DNA from 2 places in the Vreelandella halophytica genome. Region 2 is predicted to be linked to the other one. Evidence: predicted binding sites of a transcription regulator. Region 2 holds the regulator's gene; the other holds the start of a gene.
The links. The regulator PhoB, encoded in region 2, activates phosphate uptake and scavenging genes when phosphate is short. The targets are predictions, from matches to a motif close to TGTCATANNNNTGTCANA.
Positions count from the first base shown of each region.

Region 1: the regulator PhoB is predicted to act here: its motif matches at 7,908-7,925, upstream of ACWHXT_RS06380 (Na/Pi symporter).

Region 1 is NZ_OZ309107.1:1,344,704-1,356,185, forward strand. It holds gene ctaD (cytochrome c oxidase subunit I) at 1-2,243, shown strand, start outside; gene ACWHXT_RS06350 (hypothetical protein) at 2,248-2,604, shown strand; gene ACWHXT_RS06355 (heavy metal translocating P-type ATPase) at 2,627-4,909, shown strand; gene ACWHXT_RS06360 (helix-turn-helix domain-containing protein) at 4,863-5,162, opposite strand; gene ACWHXT_RS06365 (bile acid:sodium symporter family protein) at 5,283-6,203, shown strand; gene ACWHXT_RS06370 (Na/Pi symporter) at 6,339-7,520, shown strand; gene ACWHXT_RS06375 (hypothetical protein) at 7,525-7,761, shown strand; gene ACWHXT_RS06380 (Na/Pi symporter) at 8,145-9,323, shown strand; gene ACWHXT_RS06385 (PA0069 family radical SAM protein) at 9,362-10,459, opposite strand; gene ACWHXT_RS06390 (hypothetical protein) at 10,748-11,188, shown strand; gene ACWHXT_RS06395 (nuclear transport factor 2 family protein) at 11,362-11,482, shown strand, end outside.
Region 2 is NZ_OZ309107.1:3,760,052-3,771,533, forward strand. It holds gene ACWHXT_RS17410 (ABC transporter permease subunit) at 1-600, shown strand, start outside; gene pstA (phosphate ABC transporter permease PstA) at 600-2,015, shown strand; gene pstB (phosphate ABC transporter ATP-binding protein PstB) at 2,000-2,806, shown strand; gene phoU (phosphate signaling complex protein PhoU) at 2,836-3,561, shown strand; gene cysZ (sulfate transporter CysZ) at 3,629-4,366, shown strand; gene ACWHXT_RS17435 (hypothetical protein) at 4,708-5,043, opposite strand; gene phoR (phosphate regulon sensor histidine kinase PhoR) at 5,338-6,642, opposite strand; gene phoB (phosphate regulon transcriptional regulator PhoB) at 6,646-7,335, opposite strand; gene ubiA (4-hydroxybenzoate octaprenyltransferase) at 7,431-8,321, opposite strand; gene ACWHXT_RS17455 (chorismate--pyruvate lyase family protein) at 8,355-8,918, opposite strand; gene ACWHXT_RS17460 (FAD-dependent oxidoreductase) at 9,058-10,245, shown strand; gene ACWHXT_RS17465 (HU family DNA-binding protein) at 10,350-10,622, shown strand; gene ACWHXT_RS17470 (hypothetical protein) at 10,622-10,978, shown strand; gene yccS (YccS family putative transporter) at 11,352-11,482, shown strand, end outside.

The DNA of each region.
Region 1 (11,482 bases), 1.4 Mb from region 2:
TTGCGATTCCCGTGCTCGAGGGCCTGGCGATCTACATGATCCCCAAGATGATCGGCGCCCGGGACCTGGTATGCCCGCGGCTGACCTCGCTGGGTTATTTTTGCTATCTGTTCGGCGGCATCATCCTGGCCTCGAGCCTGGTGATCGAAATGGCCCCCGACGCCGGCTGGTTCATGTACACGCCGCTTTCGAGCAGTGAGTACTCGCCGGGGCTGGGGTCGGATTTCTGGCTTCTGGGCATTACGTTCGTCGAGATCTCGGCGCTTTCGGCCGGTGTCGAAATCGTCGTTTCGATTCTGCGCACCCGGACCCAAGGCATGGCGCTTCACAAGATGCCTCTGTTTGCCTGGTACATTCTGGCCATGGCGCTAATGATCGTGGTCGGTTTCCCGCCGCTGATTCTAGGCAGTATCCTGCTCGAGCTCGAACGCGCCGTGGGCATGCCGTTTTTCGAGGTGGCCGGCGGCGGCGACCCGCTTTTGTGGCAACACCTTTTCTGGCTTTTCGGCCATCCGGAGGTGTACATCATTTTCCTGCCCGCGGCCGGGATTATTTCGACCCTGATTCCGGTCTTCGCCGGCCGGCCGATCGTGGGCTACGGCTGGGTGGTGTTCGCGATCATCGTCACCGGCTTCATTAGTTTTGGCTTGTGGGTTCACCACATGTTCACGGTGGGAATACCCCAGCTCGCCCAGGCGTTTTTCTCGGCGGCGAGTATGCTGGTGGCGGTGCCCACCGCGATTCAGGTATTCGTCTGGTTGGCCACGCTGTGGCTGGGCAAACCCAAATTCAAGCTGCCCATGCTCTGGGTGTTGGGCTTTTTGATCATTTTCGTCTGCGGTGGTTTGACCGGGGTAATGCTCGCGCTGGTGCCGTTCAACTGGCAGGTGCACGATACCCACTTCGTGGTCGCGCACATGCACTACGTACTGGTCGGCGGCATGCTTTTCCCGCTGATGGCCGGGTTCTACTACTGGTTGCCGCTTTTCTCCGGGCGCATGCCGTCGGAAACCATCGGCCGCTGGGGCTTCTGGCTGACGTTCTTGGGCTTCAACGGCACCTTCCTGATCATGCACTGGACCGGGCTTTTGGGTATGCCGCGGCGTATCTATACCTACGAAGGGGGTAATGGCTGGGAGATCTTCAACCTGCTTTCTTCCGTGGCAAGCTTCGTGATGTCGGCGGGTATCGCCATGGTGCTGATTGATATCGCGCTGCACTTTCGTTTCGGCAAGCCCGCCAAGCACAACCCCTGGGGCGCCGATACGCTGGAGTGGGCCAATACGCTGCCGCCCAGCGCCTATAACTTCGTCAGCCTGCCCAACATCGAAACGCGCCACCCGCTTTGGGACAACCCGAACCTGCCGCAGACCATGGCGGAGGGCAAACACGGCCTGGCGATTGCCTCCCATGGGCGCCGCGAAATGTGGGGCAGCGACTCGATTACCGGCAAGGTGCGCGAAATCGTTCACCTGCCCGGTAACTCCTGGTGGCCGTTTCTCGCCGCGTTGGCGCTGGCCGTCGTGTGTATCAGTCTGCTAACGCGGGTATACGCGCTCGCCGCGGTGTTCGTGATCGTTGCCAGCGTGTTTTTGCTGCGCTGGGCCTGGGAGAACGGTGCCCATCCCAAGGCCGCCCCGGACGCGGAGGTCAACGAAGGCGATCCGCCGCTGCACTCGCGCACCATGAGCGGCCCGGGCGTTTGGGCCATGGCAACGTTTTCGATCGCCAATGGCTCGTTTTTCCTCTCTTATCTGTTTGGCTGGTTCTATCTATGGACCGTCTCGCCGGAGTGGCGCATGCCGGAGGTTTCGCCGCTTTCGCTGGTAGTACTGGTGGGCGCTGGGCTGGCGCTCACTTTGGGGGCCGGGGTGATGGAGAAGCTGGTTCGCGGGCTTCGCCGCCAGCGCGATAAGGGCTTGATGAGCGGTTTCTATTTAAGCGCGCTGCTGGGCGCGGTTCAGGTAGGGCTGATCATATGGTCACTGTTCACCGCCGGGCTTGCCCCGACCGAAACGAGCCACGATGCGATAATGCTGGTCGGGCTCGTTTACGCGCTGTTCCACGGTGGCCTGGCGATGATCTTGTCCGCCATGCAAGGGCTTCGCGTCCACTATGGTTACGTGGGCCGTCATGCGCCCTTCGAGCCCGCGGTGGTGGTGCAGCTCTGGCGCTACAACGTGGTGACGTTCTGGGTACTGGTCGGCGCACTTGGCGTGCTGCCCCGGGTCATTGGAGGCTAATTGAATGCAAACCGCTTTTCGACGACTTCACCTGACCCATCCCGCCCACCTGGTGGTTGGCTTGACGCTCTGGAGTATCTGGTTCGTCGCGGTGTATGGCGGCCTTTCGGTTGCCTGCGCCGTGGCGCCGCCGGCGCCGGACCAGGGGGCGATGACCGGGCTCAACCTGGGGCTGGGGCTTTTCAGCGTGCTGACCACACTTGCCCTGCTATGGCTGACCTGGGCGGGCTGGCAGGTGGGCAAAGAGCACACCGGGCGGCCGCGGTTTCACGCCCTGGTCTCCGCCGGGCTTTATCTGTTCTCCGCGTTCGGGGTGGTCTTTGCCGGCATGCCGATCATCGGCGTGCCGCCCTGCTTGTAAGCCTTGCTGGGCCATCGACACCATGAGCCGCGACCTACCCGGCGCTGAAACCACCGCGCTTTATAGCCTTCACGGCATGTGGTGCACCAGCTGTGCGCTGGCCGTCGAGGGGGTGCTAAAGCGCGCTACCGGTATCTCGGCGGCCAGCGTTCACTACCCAACAGCCACGGTGTGGGTAAAAGGCGAGGCGGGCGCCGCGGCGCTCTCGACACTGGCCCCGAAAGTCGCGCGCATCGGCTATCGGTTAAGCGAACTCGAGGCGGTGCAGGACGCCGCCGAGCGCCTCGAAAAAGAGAGCCGCTACCTAAGCCTTCGCCTGATGGTGGCGGCGGTATTCGGCATGTGGACGATGCTCGCCTCTATCCTGATCTACGCAGGCGCGGTGCCGGTGGGGCGGGTCGAAACCGTCATGGCCTGGGTCTCCGGCGCCTTTGCGCTGCCCGTGGTGTTTTATTCGGGGATCCCTTTCTACCGCGCGGGCTTTCGTACGCTGCTTGCAAGGCGCCCGGGCATGGACGTACTGGTAAGCCTGGGCGTGCTGGGCGCGGTGGCCGTGTCGGGCTGGCTTCTTTGGCGCGGCGCGATCGACGTGTACTTCGATACCGCCGTCATGCTGATCGCGCTTTTGCTGGTGGGGCGCCTTGCCGAAACCCTTTGCCGCCAGCGCGGGCTAAAGGCCTTCGACGCTCTGGCGCTTCCCGAAGGCGGCGTGACCCTTGACCGGGACGGCGGCCCCCAAACCTTTGCGCTCAACGAGGCGAGCCCCGGCGACACCCTGCTTTTAGCGCGCGGCGACACCTTGCTGTTGGACGCCACTTTAAAAGCGCCTGGCTGGTTCGATACCGCCACGCTCTCCGGGGAAAGCGTGCCGCGCTACTTTTACAGCGGCCAGCACGTGTACGCGGGTTATCGCTACCTGGCTGGTGGCGCTAAAGATCACACTATAGCGCTTTGCGTCACCGCCGCCGCCGGTGAGCGGCGCGTGGATCGTTTGTGCGAGCAAATGCGGCTTTTACAAACCCAAAAGGGCGAGCTTCATAAGCTCGCCGACCGTTTCGCCGCTTGGCTGAGCCCGGCGGCGCTGCTGCTTGCGCTGATGACCCTGCCAGCGGCGGCTATTCTGGGCGCCGGTTGGGAAGACGCGGTGGTCCGCGCGCTTTCGGTACTGGTCGTCGCTTGCCCCTGTGCGGTGGGGCTTGCCGTACCCCTGGCAACGCTTGCCGGCAGTGGCCAGGCCATGCAAAGCGGGGTTGCGATAAGAGACCCCGCCGCCTTCGAGGTGCTGGCTCAAGTGCGCGCTGTCGCTTTCGATAAAACCGGCACGCTCACGGCCAATAAGCATCGCGTGGTACACGTCGCCCTTCGTGAAGCCTCTTTTCCCCAGGATTTTTACTCAAAGCTGACCGCGAGCGCGCGCCAAAGCGAGCACCCGTTAAGCCTTGGGCTTTTACGCTGGGCAAGTGGGTTCGAACGTCAGGATACCGACCATGGCACCAGCGCGATTGCCCGTGTAGAAGAGTCCGCCGGCGCCGGGCGCACCGTCGAGTTCGAAAGCGGCGAGCACTGGCGGCTGGGCAGCGCCGCCTGGCTTGGCGAACAAGGCGTGGCGCTGGCGGACAGCGCCACCCATCCCGATTACGCCTTCGCCTCCCAGGTCGTACTGGCCGACCGGGCGGGCTGGTTGGCTACTTTTTACCTGGCCGACCCGGCGGTCGAAGACGCAAAAGAAAGCCTGGAGGAGTTGCATCGTCTGGGGTATCTGACCGCGCTGATCAGCGGCGACCGCCAGGGGGCGGTGGGCTGGCTGGGCAAGGAGGTGGGCTTCGCCCCGAACGCTTGCTACGCCCAGCGCTCGCCGGAGGCGAAAGCCCAGCTATTGGCCGGGCTCGCCTCACCGGTTGTTTACGTAGGCGACGGCGTCAACGATACGCTCAGCCTGGCCGCCGCCGGGGTAGGGGTCGCGCCCATGCAGGCAAGCGAGGCCGCCCGCGAGGGCGCCGCGGCCCAACTTTTGACGCCGGGCATCGGCGGGGTGGTGCGCCTGCTCGCCATTGCCAAACGCACTCGCCGGGTGATGCTTCAAAACCTGGCGTTCTCGGCGCTTTATAACACCCTGGCGCTAGGGCTGGTGGTTATCATGGCGATACCACCGTTGGCGGCGGTGCTTGCCATGGCGGCAAGCTCTTTAAGCGTCACGCTCAATGCCGCCCGCCTGGCCTGGGCCGAGCCCGAAGAGGCGCCGCCACCGTCGCCAGACGCTACAGGTAACCCAGCACCTGGCCCAGCCGCTCGGCATTCGCCTTGACCCAGCGCGCATCGATAGGGCCCCAGGTCTCGATCACGTAACGGCCGATATTGTGGCGCTCGCCCTCGAGGTTGTGAAACACGCAGCGAATATCCAGCTCGCCCAGGGATGCGATGGTGTCCTGGGCGGTACGCCGCGGCATGCCGGTGGCGCTGATCAGTTCGGGCACGCTGCCCGCGCCTTCGCTGATCAGGTGGGCGGTATACAGGCGGCGGTAAAAACTGAGCTGGGTCTTGCTGGGCGTGTCGGTCATGAAGGTCTGCCAGTGGAAGTCGCTGAAAAGATAAGGTGAATATACAGAGCATGCCTATAAAGCGCAGGAATATACAGCCCATGAGCATGGCTAGCCTACCGAGGGAGCGAACGTAACAGCATGACCCGTATTATATCTTTCGTTGAGGATCAGCTTCTTTGGTTGGTCGTGGTCGCCGCCGCCCTGGGCCTGTTGGTGCCCGAAACCGGGCTTTTACTCGAACCTGCTATCGGGGTCTTGCTGGCGCTTTTGATGTTTATCATCAGCCTGACCTTCGATGCCCACGACGTGCGAAAGGTGATGCGCAAACCCTCGCGGCCGTTATTGGCGCTAGGGCTCGTCTATGGGCCGATGTCGCTTGTCGGATGGCTGACCGGGCGGCTCTTTTTCGGAAGCGGCCCCCTGGCGGCGGGGCAGATGCTGCTGGGCACCTTGCCAACGGATGTGTCATCGCCGTTATTGGTGCTCATGGCGCGGGGTAACGTGGCGCTGGCGGCCGTGTTCAACGCCATTAATACCGCGCTTTCGCCGTTCATCGTGCCCGTTTTGTTTTTGTGGCTAACGGGCATTCAGTTAGAGGTTCCTCTAGGGGCGATCATCGTCGAGCTGGTGTTGATCGTTTTACTACCCACGGTATTAGGGGTCACCTTGCGCACGATGTTCACGGGCTTTTTAGCGCGTTTCGATGCCACCTATGCAGGCCTTGGCTCCAGCGTCTACCTGTTGATACTGCTGGCCGTGGTCGGGCCCAACGCCGAGACCATCATCGGTTACGGCGCGTACGCTTTCGTGATCGCGGGCGCGGCGCTTTGTCTGAACCTTTCGGGCTACCTGGTCGGCATGGCCTCGCGGCTGGTCACGCGTGACCGCAAGGAGATCATCACCTACCTGTTCACCGTCAGCAAAAAGGAATTCAGCATTGCCGCGGCGTTCGTGGCGGCCTCCGGTTTGCCCTCGGAAGTCGCGATTCCCGCTGCCTTCTTTGCGGTGATTCAGATGATCACCTCACCCATCGCGGCCAAAATACTGGCGCGGGACTGAAAACCTCTTCAAAAAGACGGGGAAATAATCAACTCAGAAGGACGCTGGTCACTTTATTGTCATTGGTTGTCGGTCATGCTGGGTAAAGCTTAGTCAGAGAGCGATGGCGCTTTACTTCCTACTGAGGGTAAGACGATGACCGAAGCGACGACAAGCGTAGCCGATCATACTACGCGCGACGATGAAGAAAGCACTGCGCGGGGCGGGCGAGCCACGCATTGGCTAACGCTGCTGTTGCTGATTTATTGCCTTATTTGCGCGGTTTCGGTGATCGGCGACGGTTTCAGCACCGCCACGGGTGGCCAGGCCGAGCAGCTTTTCGAGTTCGCCACCAATCCCTTGGTCGGGCTCATGGTCGGTATCGTGGCCACCTCGTTGATTCAGTCCTCCTCGACGGTAACCTCCATTATCGTGGCCATGGTGGCCGGCGGCTTGCCGGTGGCGATCGCCGTGCCCATGGTCATGGGCGCCAATATCGGCACTACCATGACCAATACGTTGGTGAGCTTGGGGCACGTGCGCAATAAAGACGAGTTTCGCCGCGCTTTCGCCGCCGCCACGGTGCACGACTTTTTCAACTTTCTGGCGGTGGCGATTCTACTGCCGCTGGAAATACTCTTTAGCCCGCTGGAGCGTATAGCGCTGCAAGTAGCCGAGCTTTTCTACGGCGATGCCAATCTCTCCATGGACAACGCGGACCTGTTGGGTTTTGCCACCGACCCCGTCACCGGCTCGGTAGAGAGCCTGGTCTCGGGGTTGCCTACCATACTGGGTGGCATCGTCATGATCGCGATCGGCATTACGGCCATCTTTTTATCCATTCGCTACATTGGCAAACTGCTCAAGAAACTGATGGTGGGTCGTGCCAAGCGCATCATGAATAATGCCATCGGGCGTGGCCCGGTAACCGGGGTCATCTCCGGCACGCTGGTGACCATTCTGGTACAGTCCTCGTCGACTACGACCAGCTTGATGGTCCCGCTGGCGGGCTCCGGCACCTTTACGTTAAGGCAGATCTACCCCTTCACCCTGGGCGGGAACGTCGGTACCACCTTTACCGCTTTGCTGGCTGCAACCGCCGTGAGTGGCGAGCACGCTATGCTGGCGTTGGAAATCGCCCTGGTTCACCTCTTCTTCAACCTCTTTGCCATCCTCATCATTGGCGGCCTGCCGTTTTTACGCCTGCTGCCCGTCAAGGGGGCCCGGCGGCTCGGCGACCTGGCCGCCGAGCGTAAAACATTGGCGGCCGCCTGGGTGCTGGGTGCTTTCGTTGCGCTGCCCGCAGCGCTCATTGCCATCACGACGATGTTAGGATAACGCCATGAGTTTCGAACAACACTTGGAAGGCACGTCAACCGCCGAGCTCAAGGCCATGTTGAACGACTCCGCCGAACTGATAGAAGAGATCAGAAACGAACTCGCCGCCCGCGAGGACCAGCACCGCGAGATCGAGTCGATGGATACGCTCATTCACGAGGCCCGGCCCAGGCTCCAGGAAATTCGCGGCTTTTTTGCACTGGTGCTCAGCGAGCTACGCGAACGCCGCGGCGAGCGCTGATATTCAGCGCATGTAAGGCCCTTCTGAAGTTTCGCCATCACCGAGATGATCTTCTTGTCGGTGGTGGCGACTCAGGGCGCGGGTGATCGCCCCCGGTTTTCGATGATGTAGCGGCAGACAAACTGGCAAAGACGACACGGCGTCCTTGTCACCAGGATGTCACGTTGATGGTGCAGACTAAAGCGTTTAGGGTCTGTCTGAAAAGTCGACGAGCGAAGACAAGACAAGGCAAAAATTGGCGAAAAACGGAGTTTACATGTGTAAATGAGTATTTTGATCGGACTCGCGCGCGAGCCAATTTTTAACGCCGTATTGTCGAGCGCAGGCACTTTTCAGACAGAGCCTAGCGCTTTGATGCGTATAAGCCGCTGGAGCGTCTCGCCATGGTAGAGACGGCCAAGCGCCGGGCAGAGAGTAACGTCATGTACCATCAACAAAAAATACGACGCGGCCAGCTGGGGCAATGGCTGGCGCTTGCGCTACTCGTTTATTTTCTGATTTGTGCGGTATCCATCGTCGGCGAGGGTTTCCAACTGACCCTGGGCGATCAAGCCGAACAGCTCTTCGCCTTTGCCACCAACCCCTTCGTGGGGTTGATGATCGGCATTATCACGACGGCGCTGATTCAATCCTCCTCCACGGTCACCTCTGTGATTGTCGGTATGGTCGCCGGCGGGCTGCCCGTGGCCCTGGCGGTGCCCATGATCATGGGCGCCAATGTGGGCACCACCTTGACCAGCACCCTGGTAAGCCTTGGCCATGTGAAAGACGATAACGCGTTTCGCCGCGCCTTTGCCGCCGCGACGATGCACGACTTTTTCAACCTGTTAGCGGTTGCCATCCTGCTGCCCATCGAGATTCTATTCAGCCCGCTGGAGCGCCTGGCCGAACGCGTGGCGGTGCTCTTTTACGGCGATGCAGACCTTTCCCTCGAGCGCGTCAATTTCGTCGGTCAGGCGACCGATCCGGTCGCGGATTTTGTGGCGAGTGCGCTTTCGCGTCTTCCGGAGGTGGCGTTGGGCGCCGCCCTGATCCTTGTGGGGGTCGCGATGATCTTTCTTACCATTCGCTACATCGGCAAGCTGTTATCAAGGCTGATGGTCGGGCGCGCCCGGCAGATCATGCTCAGCGCCATTGGGCGCGGCTCGATCACCGGCGTTATGTCCGGCGCGCTGGTGACGATACTGGTGCAGTCTTCGTCGACGACCACCAGCCTGACGGTGCCCATGGCCGGCTCCGGTGCGTTTACCCTACGCCAAATTTATCCCTTCACGATTGGCAGTAACCTGGGGACCACCATGACCGCGCTGCTCACAGCGACGGCCATCAGTGGCCCCACGGCGCTGCTAGCGTTGGAAATCGCGCTGGTGCACCTGCTGTTCAACGTGTTTGCCGTGCTGATTATCGGTGGAATACCGTTTTTACGCCTGCTGCCGGTCAAAGGTGCCCAGTGGCTGGGCCGGGCCAGCGTCGAACGCAAAGAGGTCGCCGGTGTGTGGGTACTGGGCGTTTTTATCGCGCTGCCCGCCTTGTTGATTGCCATTACCGTCATAGCCGGATAACGCCCTGAAGAGCGCGACGAGCGGCGAACGCGCAAACGTTACTCCGGACCGGCCGGGTCGAATAGATCGCCCTGAGCGCGGGGCGCTCTGAAATCCCGGGTATTGAGACCCTGCTCGGCCCGGGGCTGCATACCCCACTGGCGGCTGGCGCGCTTGAAACGCTGGTCGATCATATCGACGAACACCCCTTCGCCGCGAAAACGCTTGCCAAACGCCGCCTCGTTGGTTTTGCCGCCACGGCACTGGCGAATCAGGCTCATTACCTTGTCGGCGCGCTCGGGGTAGTGGGTGGTCAGCCACTGTTCGAACAGCGGCGCGACCTCACGGGGCAAGCGCAACAGCATCCAGTTTGCCGTGCGCGCGCCAGAGCGGCTCGCGGCCTCGATTAGCCGCTCGATCTCGTGATCGGTAAGCCCGGGAATCACCGGCGAGACCAGCACACCCACCGGGATACCCGCCGTGTTGAGCTCGCGGATCACCTTCAGCCGCGCCTGGGGCGAGGCCGCGCGAGGCTCCAGCGTGCGCTTTAAATTCGCATCCAGGCTGGTCAGGCTGACCAGCACGCGCACCAGGCGGTGCTCGGCCATTTGCGCTAAAAGCTCGATATCGCGCAGAACGAGTGTGCCTTTGGTCACCAGCATGACCGGATGGCGGCATTGGTATAAAAGCTCTAAAAGGCGCCGGGTGGTTTGGTGTTTCGCCTCGATGGGCTGGTAGCAATCGGTATTGCCCGACAGGTTGATAGGGCGGCAGGTATAGCCCGGGTGGCTGAGCTCCTCTTTCAAACGCTCGACCATGCCCGTGCGGGCAATCAGTTTCGTCTCGAAATCGAGCCCTGGTGACATATCCCAATAGGCGTGAGAAGGGCGGGCAAAGCAGTAGATGCAGCCATGCTCGCAGCCGCGGTACGGGTTCAAGGAGCGATCAAAGGAGAGATCCGGCGAGCTGTTCCAGGCAAGCGCGCTTTTACTCGGCTCTTCGCGTATTTCGGTGGCAAGCGAGGTGGGCGCCTCTTCCTGCCACCAGCCATCGGACTCGTATTCGCTTTGCGAGAGCGCGAAGCGGTTATGGGGGTCGAAGGTGGCGCCTCGGCCTTTAAAAGGCGCCTTGCCTTGGGGCGTAAGAGGTTGCGCCATTGCCACATCCTTATAGTGTATATAAATACAGTATATAACGATGCCTCTACAGCGCAAGTGCCATCCTTAACTGCGTAATTTTATAAAAGTAGTGGCCAATATTTACCAAACTGTCATTAGTGGCTTTTAGGTTAATTAGCGGGATCACAGCCAGTCGGGAAAGTTATAGGCAAACGTTCAAACGCAGTGCGTTGACCGTCGTCATTAGTGGTATATCGCCGGGGCGTTTTAGTATGTTTTAGAACACATCGAAGAACCGTATCATGGGAATTTTTTAAGGAGCATTCGATGCACGCTTTCTCCGTTCTCCTGATACGTGTTCTTGCCATCTATCTGGTGGTTTCTCCGCTCTACACTTTAGCTTTCTCGCTTCAAAACATCTTTACGGCAGAGTTGGAGTCCCCGTGGCTCCCCGTGATGGTGACAAGCCTGGTGGTACCTCTTTTGATCGGTGCGGTACTCTGGCTGAAGGCGCCGACCATTGCGCAAAAAATACACCAAAGCGATACCCAGGCAGATGCATCCGTTGACGAAGCAGGGCTTGTTCGCGCGGGCAGCTTCTTGATCGGCGTCTATCTGTTCGTTCAGCAAGTCGGCAATGTAATATCGCGCTGGGAGTGGGGCGGAGGCGTCACCTACGCCTCTTTGGCCGTTTTAATACTTAGCCTGGCCCTGATGTTGGGCTCGAGCTTCTTGCAAAAGCTCTTTTACCGCTTCAAACACTTCTAGCGCTAAGCGAACTTGACATGCGAGGGCGACGCTATTTCGGTAACATACCGTGTAACGTCTTTTCCGTGAAGGCGAGGGGCTCGCTGTATTGGATGTAACTGCCGTATCAAGTCAGGTCACCGCCGTTTGAGCCCGCGGCGTCAAGTCACCGCTATCTGTTGAAGAGGTTTAAGATGAGAACACCCCACGACGTGCTGAATGAGTGGATGCAAGCGATCAACGACGCCGATGTAGAAGCGCTGCTCGCCCTCTACGATGACAACGCCGTACTGATCCCGACCTTCTCGAACCGAA
Region 2 (11,482 bases):
CTCTGGCTGCTGCCCTGGGTCGCCGTCATGGCGGCACTCGCTCTCTGGCTTGCGCCCATGATCGAGCAGCAGTGGCTGGGCGGCGACCTGGCCCGGCTGCTGGATCAGCGCTTCGGTATCGATTACACCACCCGCAATACGCTGATCGTCGGCCTTGCCATGGGGTTTGCCATCATTCCAAGCGTTTATTCGCTGGCCGAAGACGCGCTCTACGGGACGCCGCAAACGCTGATGGAAGGCGCCCAGGCCCTCGGCGCCAGCCGCTGGCAGGCGCTTTGGAAGGTCGCCCTGCCCATGGCGGGGCCGGGTATCTTTTCGGCGGTGATGATCGGCGCCGGCCGCGCCGTGGGCGAAACCATGATCGTCCTCATGGCGAGCAGTAACGCCGCGCTCATGAGCCTGAGCCCCTTCGAGGGGCTGCGCTCGTTTTCGGCGGCGATCGCCATCGAGCTGCCCGAGGCGCCGCCGGACGGGCTGACCTATCACCTGCTGATTTTGGCCGCACTCGTGCTGTTTATGTTCACCTTTTTGGTCAACACCCTGGCGGAAGTCGTTCGCCAGCGCCTGCGCCGCCGCTACCAGCGGCTGGGGGGGTACTGATGGTACGCGCCGGTCAGCGCCGCTTTTGGCCCGGCGACACCCTTTGGGCCTGGCTCTGCGCCGGCTGCGTGGCGCTGTCGCTTTTGATGCTGGCGACGCTGCTCACGCTGCTCACCGTCAAAGGGCTGGGGCATTTCTGGCCGGCCACGCTCGAAGAGCTGACGCTGCGCTCCGGCGAGCAGGTGATCGGCCAGCCGATACGCGAGGCCCCCCTTCCCCAGAGCGAGGGCGCCGAGCGGCTTTACTTTACCGGCAACCGCGAACGAACCGGCGCCGACTGGCGTTGGATCGCGCTGGACGAGATCACAAGCCGGACCACACCCGATGACGTGGTACGGCTCGAGCGAAGCCCCAGGGGGGATATCATCGCCCGGCTGAGCGCTTTGGAGCTCGAAGGCGAGCGACTAACCGGCACCGCCGCCCGAACGCGCGTTGCCGGGCTGGTCGCTACAGCCCGGGAGCACCGCCCGGAGGGCCAGCTAATACTGCTCACCAGCCAGGGGCAGCGCCTGGTGCAGCCGCTTTCAAGCATCAGCGCTTTCCAGACGCCCAATGCGCTCTCGTTGCTGGAAAAAACCGCCGTTTGGGGTCGAGGCGTGTGGCGGTTTTTGAGCGAAGGCCCGCGGGCGGCCAATACCGGCGGCGGGGTCTGGCCGGCCATTTTCGGCACGCTTTTAATGGTGATTTTGATGTCGGTGATCGTGACGCCCTTTGGCGTACTGGCGGCGATCTATCTCAACGAGATCGCCCACCAGAATCGCCTGACCCGGCTGGTGCGTATCGGCGTGCGCAACCTGGCCGGTGTCCCTTCGATCGTTTACGGCGTGTTCGGGCTAGGCGTTTTCGTTTACGGCGTAGGGGGCTCGATCGACCGCTGGTTTTTCGATGACGCCCTGCCCTCGCCCACGTTCGGTACCGGCGGGCTTTTGTGGGCCTCATTGACGCTTGCCCTGCTGACGCTACCGGTGGTGATCGTGGCCACCGAAGAGGGCCTGGCGCGCGTGCCCATCGCCCAGCGCGAAGGCGCCGTGGCGCTGGGCGCGACCCGTTTGGAGATGCTGACCCGGGTCGTGCTACCCATGGCGACACCGGCAATGCTGACCGGGGTGATTCTGGCCGTGGCCCGGGCCGCAGGAGAAGTAGCACCGCTGATGCTGGTCGGCGTCGCCAAGCTGGCCCCGCAGATGCCGCTGGACGGGGAGTTTCCCTACCTGCATCTCGAGCGCAAATTCATGCATCTTGGCTATCATCTATTTGATACCGCTTTTCATGGCGATGATGTCGAGGCCGCCATTCCGCTGGTTTACGCCACGGCGCTTTTATTGGTGCTGATCGTGCTGGTGCTTAACCTAACTGCCATATTTCTACGTCATTATTTACGGCGTCAACGAGGAGAGTCATGGCCGCGCCCTTGAAAGCCGCACCGCCGCCGGTAGTGACGTTTGACGCCGAACAGCGCTGTTTGAACGTCCAGGACTTCAGCCTGACCTACGGCGGCAAACCCGCGCTCAAGGCGCTAACGCTGCAAGTGCCGCGCCACCGGGTCACCGCGTTTATCGGCCCCTCCGGGTGCGGTAAGTCCTCGCTTTTGCGCGCGTTCAACCGGCTGCACGACCTTAACGAAAGCGCCGTTCACCACGGCCGTATCGAGCTTGAAGAGCGCGATATTTTCGAGGCGGACATCAATGTGAGCGAGCTTCGCCGTCGTGTGGGCATGGTGTTTCAAACCCCCAACCCCTTCCCGATGTCGATCTACGAAAACGTAGCCTTTGGCCTGCGCCTGGAACGGCGCCTGCCCAAGCGCAAGCGCGACGACATCATCGAGTGGGCGCTTAGATCCGCCGCGCTTTGGGACGAGGTGAAGGATCGCCTGCACCGCTCGGCGTGGCTTTTATCCGGCGGCCAACAGCAGCGGCTGGTGATCGCGCGCACCTTGGCGGTCAGGCCCGACGTACTGCTGCTCGACGAGCCGGCCTCGGCGCTGGATCCGATCTCCACGCTCAAAATCGAGGAGTTGATTCGCAATCTTAAAAACGAGCTGACCCTGGTGCTGGTGACGCACAACATGCAGCAGGCCGCGCGAGTATCCGATTACACCGCCTTTTTGAATGACGGCGAGCTCGTCGAATACGGCCCGACCGACCAGGTCTTTACCAACCCGAAACAGCAGCGGACCGAAAACTACATCACCGGCCGGGTCACATAGCCCGGCGCCGATCCCCGCAGGAGTGCTCGATGGATATTACAAGCGATACCCATAGCCAGCATATTTCGCGCCAGTTCAATCAGGAACTGGAAGAGCTGAAAACCCGTCTGATGGCGATGGGTGGGCTGGTAGAAAAGCAGGTACAAAACGCCGTACACGCGCTAATGGAAAACGACAGCCACTTGGCCGAAGAAGTGCGCGACAACGACCGCCAGGTCAACGACATGCAGCTGAAGATCGACGAGGAGTGCACTCGCGTACTCGCCCGGCGCCAGCCCGCCGCCTCGGATTTGCGCCTGGTTCTGGCGGTGATTCGCGCTACGTCGGATTTGGAGCGCATCGGCGACGAAGCCAGCAAGATCGCGCGTAACGCCCTGATGCTATCCGACAACAGCAGCGGTATTCGTGGCCTCGTCGAGGTGCGCCATATCAGCGAGCACGTTCGCAAGATGTTGCGCGACGCGCTCACCGCCTTTGCCCGCTTCGATACCGAACTTGCCATGCAGGTCGTGCGCGAAGACGAATCCGTGGACGATGAATACGGCAGCGCCATGCGCTCGCTGATGACCTTCATGATGGAAGATTCGCGCTCGATCAGCTCGGTGCTGAGCATCATGTGGGTGCTGCGAGCGCTCGAACGCGTGGGCGATCACGCCAACAACCTGGCCGAGTACGTGGTCTACCTGGTGAAGGGGCTCGATATTCGCCACACCGCGCCGGACAGCCTCGATGAGCAGATGCTAAAAAAGCCTTGACCTTTTAAAGCGTTGAGCCTGCAATACGCCCAGGCATTCCACCCGGGCGTATTTATAAGGATCCTCGATGCTAACTGCGGTCTCCGCCCTGAGCCAGGGCATCCGCCTGGTCTACCGAAAAGGACTACGGCGCTATATATTTCTTCCCATCCTGATCAATCTGATCGTCTACATCAGTCTTGCAAGCTTCACCGCTCGGCGCTTTTCCGGCTGGCTGGACCATGCCATGGCGAGTATACCGGCCTGGCTTGACTGGCTCTCCTGGCTGATCTGGCCGCTGTTCGTCTTGAGCCTGCTGGTGGCGATATTTTTTACCTTCACGCTGGTGACGCATCTAATCGCCGCTCCTTTTTACGGCTTTTTGGCCGCCCACATAGAGCGCAGCGCCACCGGTGTCGAGCCGCTGGACGACCGGGGCCTGGCGAAAACGGCCCTGGACGCGCTGGGCCGCGAGCTGGTCAAGCTGCGCTATATTCTGCCCCGCGCCGCCCTTCTATTCGTTTTAAGTTGGATACCCGGGCTCAATTTAGTGGCCCCGCTACTCTGGGCGCTTTTTTCCGCCTGGGTAATGGCCATCACCTACCTGGACTACCCCATGGATAACAACAAGGTGAGCTTTAAAGACATGCGCCAACGCCTGGCCGCGCGCTGGTGGCCGAGCATGAGCTACGGGGGGCTTGTCACGCTGATTACCTGGATACCGCTTGCCAACCTTTTCTTGCTACCAGGGGCCGTGGCCGGAGCGGTGCTGATGTGGGACGCCCATTACCGGGATATCAAGCAGTTGACTCATGATCGAGTCTGAGCTGGCAGGCTTTTCAAAGGTGGGGTACGCGAGGTAGCCGAGGCGTAAACCTTTATAGTGATCAAAAGGTTTATAGCAAAAAAACGTTATACCCATAAAAACTAGACCCCGCTACGAGGCGGGGTCTTCATTTATGCTTAGCGATTGCGATGCGTAACGAAAGCTTCCTATCCTTTTGAGGGGCTCCAACCTTGGAATCTAACCCTGACTAACGTTGTTGATCGTCGCTTGATTCAATCCTTGAATCGTTTGGAGCATCCATGCAGTGGGACATCCTGTCCCTTATAAATGCTCACTCCCTAAGCGTAACGCTTTGTACAGAAAATGCAACAAAATGTTACTTATGAATCAGAGTTTTTCTCAACTACGCCTTCCGGAGAAGTTTCTGCACCCTCTTCGGTTGCAGTACCCATTGAGTCTGGCTCACCGATGGTTTCATCGTTGGGGCCTTGGGTGTGATGGTCGGTTTCGAGCTCTTCCTGAGTGTAATCCGGGTTGTCATTGGTGTTCATATTGACACCGGATGACTCGTGCGCCGGATCCTGCTCGACCATGCTGTCCTGGTTTTCCTCGATCGACGAGTGATCGGTGGTATCTGCAAACGCCATCGGGCTTGCCAATAGGCCAAACGAAATACCTAGAATACCAGCTTTCTTGAGTAGCTCCTTGGACATCATATTCCACCTCCTGAATCGCTGTGGTTACCGCTTAAAGTAAGAAAGAGTACCTTTCGGTCGACTACTTTGAAGCAGCTGTCTTTCTTACCAAAAGCTTTGCAGAGGCTGTGCCAAACATGGCATAAAAATTAATATTACTTTAAAAACAAGAACTTAAAATATTACAAGTCTTATACAGAAAGCTGGACAACGGCGTTTGCATCACTAAAAAGTGGCTAATAATGACACATAGACAATTTGTGACCCAATCTTGTATGCCATTTTGACACACTGTACAACTTTGGTCTCATATACCTAGGTCTGAGCAATTCGCGAGACGGGAAAGACGCAGCGAAAACGCGCCCCCTGCTGAGGGTGAGAGTCGATTTGAAGCTTTCCGTCGTGGCGCAGCAGGACGTGTTTCACGATGGCAAGCCCGAGCCCAGTACCACCGGTGGCGGTACTGCGGCCTTTATCCACGCGGTAGAAGCGCTCGGTCAGGCGGGGAATATGGACCGGGTCGATACCGTGCCCATTATCCTCCACTTCGATACAGACGCCGCCGTCGGGAAGGGGGGCGTAGCGCAGCGTGATCTCGCTCCCCCCGGGGGCGTAACGCACGGCGTTGAACATCAGGTTGGAAACGGCGCTTCGAAGCTCCTGCTCGCTTCCGATCAGCCGCGCGTCGCTTTCGATCACAAGCTCGATACGCTGGGGCTCGGTGTGCTGCTGCTGGGAAAGAGCGTTGGCATCCTGGTGAATGCTTTGTAAAAGCGGCGCCAGCGCCAACGGCTGATGATCCTTGCCGCCCTGGTCGATTTCCAATCGGGAAAGCAGTAGCAAGTCATTGACCAGGTTCTGCATACGCAGGGTTTGCGCCTGCATTTGGCCGATACTGCGCCCCAACCGGGGCGGCAGCTCGTCTTTTAAATCGCTGTAGGTTTCCAGGTAACCCGAAAGCACGGTAAGCGGCGTGCGTAACTCGTGGGACACGTTGGCCACGAAGTCACGGCGCATCTGCTCCAGGCGGTGCAGCCGGGTAATATCGCGCGCCATTACCAGACGCTCGTCATCGCCGTAGAGCGTGATTTGATACTCGAGAATACGCCGCTCGTCGATCGGCGAGGTAAGCGTTAATGGCTCACTGTACTGGCGCGCGGAAAAGTAGCGCACGAAGGCGGGATCGCGCAGCAAATTGGTAATGTGCTGGCCACGGTCGTGGGCGGTTTGCAGTCCCAGCATCTGGTGGGCGGCGCTGTTCCACCATTCGAGATCGCCGTGGCGGTCGAGCATGACCACGCTGTCGCGCATCGCCTCAGAAGATTCCTGAATACGCGCAAGCGTGGCTCTTAGTCGGCTTTGCGTGATCCGCTGGCTTTTCTGGTAGCGGTAGAGTCGGTCCAGCAGCACACCCCAAAGGCCCTTGGCCGCGGGGGGCTCTTCGTTGGGCGTGAAGGTCAGCCACTGATGCAGAGTACGCAGTTGGCGCAGATGATAAAAAAGACACGCCCCCAAACCCGCTGACAGCCCCAGCCCCGGCGAGCCAAACAGCCAACCCAGGACGACGCCGAGGGTGGCCAGACCCGCGATACGCCAAAGCTCTCGGCTCCACAAACGCACGCGCTACACCCGGGCGGAGAAGCGGTACCCGGTGCCGCGCACCGTTTGAATCAGGTTCTGATGGGCATCGCCCAGCGCCTTGCGCAGACGGCGGATATGCACGTCCACGGTGCGCTCTTCGACGTAGACGTTGCCGCCCCATACCTGATCCAACAGTTGGCTACGGGTGTAGGCGCGCTCCTGATGGGTCATGAAAAACTGCAGTAAGCGATATTCGGTGGGCCCCATATCCAATGCCTTGCCGTGAGCGCTGACCCGATGGCTTACCGGATCGAGCATCAAACCGTTGATTTCGATGGGGTCTTCCACGCCGCGTGGCGTCGTTCGGCGCAGCACCGCTTTCAAACGCGCCACCAGTTCGCGAGGCGAAAACGGCTTGGTGATGTAGTCGTCTGCCCCCGCTTCGAGCCCCTGGATCTTGTTATCTTCTTCGCCCTTGGCGGTCAGCATGATGATCGGGATTTCGGCGGTCGCCTCTTCGCGCTTCAGCCGCCTTGCAAGCTCGATCCCGCTGGTGCCCGGCATCATCCAGTCAAGCAGCAGAAGGTCCGGCTGATGGTCCACGACCAGGGCGTGGGCGTCCTGGGCATTGTCCGCTTCGAGCACGCGATAGTCCGCCATTTCCAGCGCCACCGCGATCATCTCGCGAATGGGCGCCTCATCATCGACGATCAAAACGGTCTTGGCGGTCATTGGCGGGCCTCACGGTGTCCAAACGAAAGTGGTTCGATGACATATCGGTGACAATCACACCATGGGCGGGTGACAGTTTTATGACATCCCCGACATTAGCCTGTCACCGGCCACCAGCTCAAGGCCAGCCCGGCAAATACCAGAAGACCCGACCAGTGGTTGTTCAAAAACGCCTGAAAGCACGCGTCGCGCTCGCGGCCAACGATCAAGCGCTGCTGATGCACGAAGGTCACCGCCATGGCCACAAGGCCCAGCCAGAAGAATCCGCCAAGCCCTACACGCCAGCCCACCAGCGCCAGCAGCGCAAGCGTGGCCGCCTGCAGCAGCCCGATGATCAACCGGTCGGCCTCGCCAAATAGCACGGCGGTCGACTTGATGCCGATCTTCAGGTCATCGTCGCGATCCACCATGGCGTATTGGGTATCGTAGGCAACGGTCCACAGTACGTTGGCCAAAAACAGGACCCACGCCTCGAAAGGCACGTAGCCCAGCACCGCGCCGAACGCCATGGGGATCGCCCAGGAGAACGCGGCGCCCAGTACCACTTGCGGGAAATGGGTATAGCGCTTCATGAAGGGGTAGATAAACGCCAGCGCCACACCGCCCAACGAGAGGGCCACGGTAAACCAGTTGGTCAGCAGGACCAGCACGAAGGAGGCGGCGACCAGCAAGATGAACAGCAGTTTGGCTTCGGTCTCGCTGATACGCCCGGTCGCCAGCGGCCGGTTTTTAGTGCGTTTGACGTGGCCATCGAAGTGGCGGTCGGCGTAGTCGTTCACCACGCAGCCCGCCGCGCGCATGGTGTAGACCCCGGCGATAAAGATCAGCAGCACGCCACGCCCCGGCACGCCTTCGCCGGCCACCCACAGCGCCCAAAGGGTCGGCCACATCAAAAGCCAGGTGCCGATGGGCCGGTCCAGGCGCATCAGGGTGATGAAATCCGCCGCCCGAGACCACCCGGTAGGGCGCAGCAGTGAACGATCCATGCTTACCTCTCAAAGACAAAACGCGCGTCTAGCCTAGCGCGAAGCCATGCCAAGATCATCCGCCATCGTGGATAAAAAGGCCTCCTGGACCAATAGCGCCAGGCCGGCGTGATAAAAGACCGAACGCCGCGCCCACACCCCGGCCGCCCCAGGAGGACACAAGCGGCGGGCAAACGCTGGCCGCTGGCGGGTGGCAAAGAGGGGCCCGCGTACAAGATCCGGCTGGCGAAACAGCCAGCTCCCCAGTGAACGTTCGCCAAGGCGCTTTAGGTGTTGCCCCTGAAGCTGCTCGAGAGGCGCCACCGAACGCGCCACAACCCAAGGGGCGTCATCCACGCACAGGGCCACTTCACGAAGCCAGGCCAGACGGCGCGGCGCCAGGCCCAGTGCCAGCGCTTCGTCGCGGGTGGGCACCCCCACCGTTTGGCGCAAAAGCTGCACGCGAAAGGGGTTGGGCTGGCCTGCCGAGACCAGCCGCTGGGTCAGGGAATCGGTCGAGGCCACCCACTGCCACCAGGCGGCGCTCATGGCCGGGCGCAGCGCGTTCACGGGTTGCCAGCGCGCGTAGGGGGTAGGGTGCAAAAGGGGTGAAGCCACGCGGCCTCCTGGGCGGTCAAGTCGTTGAAGCTAGTGTAACATGACGTTCTAACGCACTTTTCTCAACGACATTTTCTTGAAGACCGTTCATTTAAAGACCGTCATTGAAAACATCATGGTTCCAACACTGGGTGATGGCATGACCCACTCTTTATCTCAAACCGAAAAGCCGGTAGATTTGATCATCCTGGGCACCGGCATGGCCGGTGTCGGTCTGGCCCGGGCATTGCGGCGCCAAGGTGACACCCGCTCGATCACCCTGGTAAGTTTCGACAGCGGCGATGAGTACAGCAAGCCACTGCTCTCCACGGGCTTTGGCAAACGCCTGGCGCCCGAGGCACTCGCCAGGCAAAGCGCCGACGAGGTGGCCCGCGAGCTCGACGCCACGCTGCGCCCCCATACCCATGTCACCGCGCTCGACGTCGATAGCCGGCGCCTGACGCTTGCCAACGGCGAGCAGCTTGCTTTCGAAAAGCTCGTGCTGGCCACCGGCGCCAGCCCACGCCTGGCCCTTGACGTGCCCGACACGTTGACCGGGCGCTTTTTCAGCGTGAACGACCTGGACGACTACCGGGGCTTGCATGAAGCACTGGCTTCGCGCAGTGCCCGGGTGGCGGTCATTGGCGCAGGACTGGTCGGCTGCGAATTCGCCAACGATCTGCACGCCGCGGGTCACCAGGTCACGCTAATCGCCCCGGAAGCCACGCCGCTACCGCGCCTTCTACCCGCGCCGCTTGGCGAGGCGCTGGGCAGCGCATTCGAAGCGGGCGGCATTGCCCTGGCGCTGGGCCGCACGGTAAGCGCTATCGCAGCGGATGAACACGACGATCTGATGCTCACCCTCGATAACGCCGAAACCTGCCGCGTGGATGCCGTGCTAATGGCCACCGGTCTGACCCCGCGCACAGCGCTTGCTCGCCAGGCGGGGCTTGACGTGTCGCCAAGCGGTATCCAGGTGGACCGCTACCTGCAAACCTCGAACGCTGCGATCTACGCGCTGGGCGATGCCGCCTGTGTCGACGGCGTCAATGCCATGTACGTACAGCCCCTTCAAGCCAGTGTGAAGGCGTTGGCGGCCACCCTGGCCGGCACCCCAACCCCAGTAAGCTTTGGCGCCTGGCCGGTGGTAGTGAAAACGCCGCTGCTGCCCGTGGTGGCCTACTCCCCGCCTGCGCCCGTCGCGCAGTGGCGTATCGAGGGCGAAGGCGATGCGCTCGCCGCCCTTGGCGAAGATAAAGATGGTCAATTAGTCGGGTTTGCGTTGACAGGCAGTTGCGTCAAAAGGAAAGTGGAGCTTTCCAGAGCGGTGCCTGCGCTGCTAGGCTGATCCACGACCGATTGGTGATCAGGCCATAAAGTTAAAACACTCGTTTGTTTTCAATAACACTCATAAGCGTTACGCTTACTTTTTCTATCAGGGAGACCCCTTTTATGCGCAAACCTGAACTCGCCGCTGCCATTGCTGAAAACGCTGATCTTTCCAAAGACAAAGCGGGCCAAGTGCTGAACGTCATTCTTGATGAAATCACCAATAGCGTGGCCAAGGGTGAAGACGTGGCCCTGATCGGTTTCGGTACCTTCACCGTGCGCGAACGCGCCGCCCGTACCGGTAAAAACCCGCAAACCGGCGAGCCGCTGAAGATTCCGGCCAGCAAAAACGTGGCGTTCAAGCCCGGTAAAGCGCTCAAGGACGCCGTTTCCTAATGAAACTCCGGCTAACGCTGTGGCTACTTGGCTTGATGCTCAAGCGAGCACTGCGGCGTAAGCCGCGTTTCAAAGAACAGCTTGAGCGTATGCGCAGTCTGGACTGGGGCATTGCCACGGAAGACCTCGGCACTGCCCGCCACTACCGAATGACGCCTAACGGCATCGACACCGGTAAAGGCCTGCCCATCGACCTGGACCTCGAACTACGTTTTCGCGACCAGGACGCCGCGCTGAAAATACTCAAAAAACCGACCCAGCAAGCCTTTCTGCACGGCATGATGAACGGCGACGTACGCCTGGTCGGCGACTCCAGCGATATGAACAAGCTGCAGAAGCTTTTGAAGTATTTGTAACGGCTAACAGCCCGCCCCTGCCAAGGGGGCGGGCTGTTTTAGTCTGCTGCAAGCTGATCGCCACGTTCAAGCTTACGCGTTGCTGAGCGCCTCTTCGAATAGCCGCCAATACATCCATTACGCGCCGGTTTGCACCTTTTTGGATGTGCCTGATGATTGCCACCCTCGTCCCAGGCCAAACGCCCTTTACCCCGCTATACCAGCACCTTTCCTTACATGTGTATCCGAATAAAAGTCCAAGGCAACGGCTTTATGTCGCGTTGGCCAATGCATCGGTGAAATATCCTAAAGTAACCGCTTGATAGGTGCGCCATAGCAACCCATGCGCCGCCATTGTTATACTAACGTCTAATAAATCAAACGAAGAGACGCCATGCCGATCCTGCGCCGCCTTTGGACCCTGGACAAGTTCGCCTACAGCCTGCGCGTGTTTATCGCCTTTAGCGGGGCGCTGCTTTTTAGCGTGCTGCAGGCCGACGTGGCGCTGGTGATTCCGCTGTTTTT